One region of the Streptomyces sp. NPDC015139 genome, then DNA from elsewhere that is predicted to be linked to it. Evidence: predicted binding sites of a transcription regulator. Region 1 holds the regulator's gene; the other holds the start of a gene.
The links. Region 1 encodes HspR, which represses chaperone genes until heat shock. Its sites were predicted from a motif close to TTGAGNNNNNNNNNCTCAA; they were not measured.
Positions count from the first base shown of each region.

Region 2: a site for HspR is predicted at 1,748-1,766, ahead of lon (endopeptidase La). Genes of this name have one in related genera too.

Region 1 is NZ_JBIBUW010000002.1:537,181-540,591, reverse strand. It holds gene grpE (nucleotide exchange factor GrpE) at 1-139, shown strand, start outside; gene dnaJ (molecular chaperone DnaJ) at 179-1,348, shown strand; gene ACF08B_RS07000 (heat shock protein transcriptional repressor HspR) at 1,354-1,806, shown strand; gene ACF08B_RS06995 (sugar ABC transporter substrate-binding protein) at 2,196-3,302, shown strand.
Region 2 is NZ_JBIBUW010000015.1:137,811-141,221, reverse strand. It holds gene lon (endopeptidase La) at 1-1,725, opposite strand, end outside; gene ACF08B_RS32590 (rhomboid-like protein) at 1,844-2,659, opposite strand; gene ACF08B_RS32585 (spermidine synthase) at 2,843-3,411, shown strand, end outside.

The DNA of each region.
Region 1 (3,411 bases):
CGAGCGCACCATCCGCCCCGCGCGGGTGGCCGTCGCCGAACCGCAGCCCGGCGCGCAGACCGTCAAGGGCGAGGGCGCCGAGGAGAACACCGCGGCGAGCGGCGACGACAAGGAGAACGGTGGCCCGGAGGAGGGCTGACGTAATCACCGACGACGCAGGAGAGGAGGGACGTCGAGGATGAGCACCAAGGACTTCATCGAGAAGGACTACTACAAGGTCCTCGGCGTCCCCAAGGACGCCACCGAGGCCGAGATCAAGAAGGCGTACCGGAAGCTCGCCCGCGAGTTCCACCCGGACGCCAACAAGGGCAACGCCAAGGCCGAGGAGCGGTTCAAGGAGATCTCCGAGGCGAACGACGTGCTCGGCGACCCCAAGAAGCGCAAGGAGTACGACGAGGCGCGCACCCTGTTCGGCAACGGCGGCTTCCGCCCGGGGCCGGGTGCCGGCGGCGGCTCCTTCAACTTCGACCTGGGTGACCTCTTCGGAGGCAACGCCCAGAGCGGCGGAGGCTTCGGCGGCGGCATCGGAGACGTCTTCGGGGGCCTGTTCAACCGGGGCGGCACGGGCACGACCCGTACCCAGCCGCGGCGCGGCCAGGACATCGACACCGAGGTCACCCTCAGCTTCACCGAGGCGATCGAGGGCGCGACGGTCCCGCTGCGAATGACGTCCCAGCAGCCCTGCAAGGCCTGCTCCGGCACCGGCGACAAGAACGGCACCCCGCGGGTGTGCCCGACCTGCGTCGGCACCGGGCAGGTCGCCCGGGGTTCGGGCGGTGGCTTCTCGCTCACCGACCCCTGCCCCGACTGCAAGGGCCGCGGCCTGATCGCCGAGCACCCCTGCCTGGAGTGCAAGGGCAGCGGGCGCGCCAAGTCGTCGCGCACGATGCAGGTCCGCATCCCGGCGGGCGTCACCGACGGGCAGCGCATCCGGCTGCGCGGCAAGGGAGCGCCCGGCGAGCGGGGCGGCCCGGCGGGCGACCTGTACGTCACCGTGCACGTCGGCGAGCACCCGGTGTTCGGGCGCAAGGACGACAACCTCACCGTCACCGTGCCGGTCACGTTCGCCGAGGCGGCTCTCGGCGGCGAGGTGCGGGTTCCCACCCTCGGCGGCCCCGCCGTCACCCTGAAGCTGCCGCCCGGCACTCCGAACGGCCGCACGATGCGGGCGCGGGGCAAGGGCGCGGTCCGCAAGGACGGCACCCGCGGCGACCTGCTGGTCACCGTCGAGGTGAGTGTTCCCCCGGACCTGTCGGGGAAGGCTCGTGACGCACTGGAGGCGTATCGCGAGGCGACCGCGGGCGAGGACCCGCGGGCGGAGCTGTTCGAGGCCGCGAAGGGAGCTTGAGAGTGATGGACGGCCGTCGGCGTAATCCGTATGAACTGACCGAGGAGACCCCGGTCTACGTCATCTCGGTGGCGGCCCAGCTCTCCGGACTCCACCCGCAGACGCTGCGCCAGTACGACCGCCTGGGGCTGGTCTCCCCGGACCGCACCGCGGGCCGGGGCCGCCGCTACTCGGCCCGCGACATCGAACTGCTCCGCCAGGTGCAGCAGTTGTCGCAGGACGAGGGCATCAACCTGGCCGGCATCAAGCGGATCATCGAGCTGGAGAACCAGGTCGCCGCGCTCCAGTCCCGCGTCGCGGAGATGGAGGCGGCCCTGGACGGCGCGGCGGCCGCGATGCGGCAGCGCGAGGCCGCCGTCCACGCCTCCTACCGCCGTGACCTGGTCCCGTACCAGGAGGTCCAGCAGACCAGCGCGCTGGTGGTGTGGCGGCCCAAGAGACAGCAGCAGTCGGACTGACGCGCACGGCACGACACGCACGACGAGAGGGGCCCGGACGTCCGGGCCCCTCTCGTCGTGCCGGGCGGCGGTCGCCGCTGTGGCCGGGTTCGTTCGGTCCTCTGCTCGAATCGGGAGAAGCGGTACGCGCGGCCCCGGATCGCGGCCCCGGGCGTACGGCCCGGGTTGTCCGGGTCTTTGCCCTCCCGTGAACTCCGCTTGGATGGAGGGTCCGTAAAGAGAGTTTGGAGGCGATTCCGCTGACCCTTCACAGGAGCAGCGGAGCGTGGTGTTGCGCACTCGTTAAGTGATTCCGCTTGACGCCGGTGGGCGGCTCCAAGTTGTCTTTTCAGACACCTGGGTCGTATAGCAGCGCCCACGTCCGGAACACACCTGAAGTGAGCCCTCGAATGCGTCGTATCGCCATATCCGTGGCTTCGTCCACGTTGATCCTCTCGGTCGCCGGCTGCGGCGTACTCGACGCGACGGGGGACGGCGCCAGCGCGAGCCCCACGAAGGGCGACGACGTGACCGTGGGTCTGCTCCTGCCGGAGAAGGCCAACACCCGCTACGACAAGTTCGACTACCCCATCATCAAGAACAAGGTGGCCGAACTCACCAAGAAGCACGGCAAGGTGGAGTACGCCAACGCCGACGCCAGCGCCACCCGCCAGGCCGACCAGCTCCAGCAGATGATCGACGACAAGGTCGACGTCATCCTGCTCGACGCCGTCGACTCGCACGCGGTCGTCGACGGTGTGAAGAAGGCCAAGGACGCGGGCATCCCGGTCATCGCCTACGACCGTCTCGCCGAGGGGCCGATCGACGCCTACATCTCCTTCGACAACGAGCTCGTCGGCGAGGTGCAGGCCCGTACCCTGCTGGCGGCGCTGGGGTCGGGCGTCGACACCTCCGACAAGATCGTCATGGTGAACGGCTCGCCCACCGACCCGAACGCCAAGCAGTTCAAGCAGGGCGCGCTGTCGGAGCTGAGCGGCAAGGTGACGATCGCGGACTCCTTCGACACGAAGGACTGGAAGCCGGAGATCGCCGAGGCCCGCATGGCCGAGGCGATCGCCAAGATCGGCAAGAACAACATCGCCGCCGTCTACGCCGCCAACGACGGCATGGCGGGCGGTGTCATCAAGGCCCTCAAGAGCGCCGGCGTCACCGACCTGCCCCCGATCACCGGCCAGGACGCGGAACTCGACGCGGTGCAGCGGGTGGTGGCCGGCGAGCAGTACATGAGCGTCTACAAGTCCTACCCGGACGAGGCCGAGGCCGCCGCGCAGATGGCCGTCACCAAGGTCCAGGGCAAGGACATCCAGTTCGACGCCCTCACCCAGGACAAGGTCGACAGCCCCACCGCCAAGGACATCCCGTCCAAGCTGGTCCAGGTGAGCGCGCTGACCCAGGACAACATCAAGGACACCGTCATCGCGGACGGCATCTACAGCGCCGGCGACATCTGCACCGCCAAGTACAAGGCGGCCTGCTCGGCGATCGGCCTGAAGTAACGCCCGGCCGCCCGGCGGCCGCACGACCTCGAGCCGTACGACCCCGTGTCGTACGGCTCGAAGCCGTGGGGCGGGCACCGGCCCCTGCGGCCCTCCCCGCATCGCACCA
Region 2 (3,411 bases), on a different contig from region 1:
CTCGCCGAGTTCGTGCTGGGCCGCGACCTTGCGGAGCAGTCGCGCGATGGACCGCTCCAGGGTGCGCACGCCCGCCTCGCGGGTGTACTCGCCGGCGAGCCTGCGCAGCGCGCCCTCGTCGATCGTGACCTCGTCCGTGTTCAGGCCGGCCCGCTCCAGCTGGCGCGGGAGCAGGTGGTCCCGGGCGATCACGATCTTCTCGTCCTCGGTGTAGCCGTCCAGGCGGACGATCTCCATACGGTCGGCGAGCGCCTCCGGGATGGCCTCCAGGACGTTGGCGGTGGCCAGGAAGACCACGTCCGACAGGTCGAGTTCGACCTCCAGGTAGTGGTCGCGGAAGGTGTGGTTCTGCGCCGGGTCCAGGACCTCCAGCAGGGCCGCGGCCGGGTCCCCGCGGAAGTCGGAGCCCACCTTGTCGATCTCGTCGAGGAGCACGACCGGGTTCATCGACCCGGCCTCCTTGATCGCGCGCACGATCCGGCCGGGCAGGGCACCGACGTACGTACGGCGGTGGCCGCGGACCTCGGCCTCGTCGCGGACGCCGCCCAGGGCGACCCGGACGAACTTGCGGCCCATGGCGTGCGCGACGGACTCACCGAGGCTGGTCTTGCCGACACCGGGCGGCCCGACGAGCGCGAGCACCGCGCCGCCGCGCCGGCCGCCGATGACGCCGAGGCCCCGGTCGCCGCGCCGCTTGCGCACCGCCAGGTACTCGGTGATGCGCTCCTTCACGTCCTCCAGGCCGGCGTGCTCGGCGTCGAGGATCGCCTTGGCGCCCTGGATGTCGTACGCGTCCTCGGTCCGCTCGCTCCACGGCATCTCCAGGACGGTGTCCAGCCAGGTGCGGATCCAGGAGCCCTCGGGCGACTGGTCGGAGGACCGCTCCAGCTTGTCGACCTCCTTGAGGGCGGCCTCGCGGACCTTCTCGGGCAGGTCGGCGGCCTCCACGCGGGCGCGGTAGTCGTCGGACTCCTCGCCCTCCTGCTCGCCGTTCAGTTCGCGCAGTTCCTTGCGGACGGCCTCCAGCTGACGGCGCAGCAGGAACTCGCGCTGCTGCTTGTCGACGCCTTCCTGGACGTCCTTGGCGATGGTCTCGGCCACGTCCTGCTCGGCGAGGTGGTCGCGGAGCTGCTGGGCGGCGAGCCTGAGGCGGGCGACCGGGTCGGCGGTCTCCAGCAGCTCGACCTTCTGCTCGGTGGTGAGGAACGGCGAGTAGCCGGAGTTGTCGGCGAGCGCGGAGACGCCGTCGATGGCCTGGACGCGGTCCACGACCTGCCAGGCGCCGCGCTTCTTCAGCCAGTTGGTGGCCAGCGCCTTGTACTCCTTGACGAGTTCGGCGACCTGGCCCGGCAGCGGGTCCGGCACGCTCTCGTCGATACGGGCGCCCTCGACCCAGAGGGCCGCGCCGGGGCCGGTGGTGCCGGCGCCGATGCGCACCCGGCTCCGGCCGCGGATCAGAGCCCCGGGGTCGCCGTCGGCCAGCCGGCCGACCTGCTCGACCGTGCCCAGCACACCGGTCTTCGCGTACGTCCCGTCGATGCGCGGCACCAGCAGCACCCTGGGCTTCCCGGGCTCCGACCGGGCGGCGGCCTGGGCGGCCTCCACCGCGGCCCGTACCTCGGTGTCGCTCAGGTCCAGCGGAACCACCATCCCGGGCAGCACGACCTCGTCGTCGAGCGGCAGCACTGGCAGAACGAGCGTGAACGCCGTGGACTCAGCAGCCATGATCTCCCCTTAGGCAGTCAACTTGAGCTATGCCGACTCAACCGTTGGGCGTGGGCTGGTGTTCCCACAGCGGTGTTCGCTGTGGGCGATCACTGGGTGACGCAGGTGTTCTTGCAGGTCAAAACTGCCGAGGCGGCTGGGCCGACGGCGTCCGGCGGCGTACGAGAGGCCATGAGGCGACGCCGAGCGCGAGGGCGATCAGGTGGCCCCAGTTGGTCATCGGGTCCGTGAAGGCGGCGAGGTCGTCGAGGAGCATGCCGCCCACCACGACGAGCAGGAGCCCGCGCAGCCACGGGGCGAGCAGTCCGGCCAGGGCGCCGATGCTGGTGGCCACGCCGAAGCTGATGCCGTAGTCGAGGCGGTGCAGCGAACTGTCGGGCAGGTGCCCGGACAGGACGGCCAGGCCCACCGGGACCTCCGTGGCGAGCGTGGCCAGGACGTGCCCGGCGAGGAACACGCAGGCCGCGCGCGTGCCTCCGATCCGGCGCTCCAGTGCGGTGAGCACGAGCAGGAACGCCAGCGCGTACGGCGAGACGATCCCGCCCGCGATCCACAGCGCGCTCGCCGGCAGCACCAGCAGGGGCGTGCGCACGAGGTGGGCCACGTCCGTGCTGGAGGCCTGGTGGACGGCGTGCACCAGCGCGGGGTCGGCCAGGGCCGCGAAGGCCGAGGTGGCGGCCAGAAGACAGGCGTAGGCGAAGGTGAACGGGGTGCCCGCCGGGGTGGGCAGCAGCAGCCACCGCCGCGCGACCGCCGCGGCCGGACGCGTCGCGGCCGGCACCGGGGCGGGAGCCGTGGCACCACGCTGACGCGGTATGCCGTCCAGCAACCGGACGACCGCGGGCGGGCCGACGGCGGCGGCGCCGTCGGGAAGGGGCGTGCCCGGCGGGGGCGGGGACGCGGCCGTCGCAGGGCCCTTCGCGGTCCGTTCCACGGTGAGGCGCTCCTTCCGTCGCGCCCCACCCTTCGTGCTCCCCGGGCCGCTGTCTATGACCGACGCCACCCGAGAGCGGATTCACAGCAACCTCTCACGCTCCCGCCGCGTCCGCGTCCGCCGGCCGGGGCCGTCATCGGCAATTCCCGTGAACGTCGGGCCCTGTTCAAGCAGGATGGGCGTATGACAGCCGCGTACGACTCCCCCGTGGTCCTGGACCGGCGCGACGGCCCGTACGGCGAGGTGGTGCTCCGCAGACAGGGCGCGCTGCTCCAGATCATCGCCAACGGCTGTTTCCTGATGGACACCTCCGACGGCCGCTCGGAGCGGCTGCTGGTCGACGCCGCGTACGGCGCGCTGGACGGGCGGCCGGCGCCGGAAGTGCTGATCGGCGGTCTGGGCGTGGGGTTCTCGCTCGCACACGCGGCCGCCGACGCGCGCTGGGGGCGCATCACCGTCGTGGAGCGGGAACCGGCCGTCATCGGCTGGCACCGCGGCGGCCCGCTCGGCGAACTGTCCGCCGCCGCGCTCGCCGATCCGCGCACCGAGATCGTGGAGGCGGACCTCGTGAACTACGTCAATGAGACATCGGACACGTTCGACGCACTCTGTCTCGATATCGACAACGGGCCGGACTGGACGGTGACCGAGGACAACGACGGCCTGTACGCGTCGGCCGGACTCGCCGCCTGTGCAAGGGTGTTGAGACCCGGCGGCGTCCTCGCGGTGTGGTCGGCGAAACCCTCTCCGGA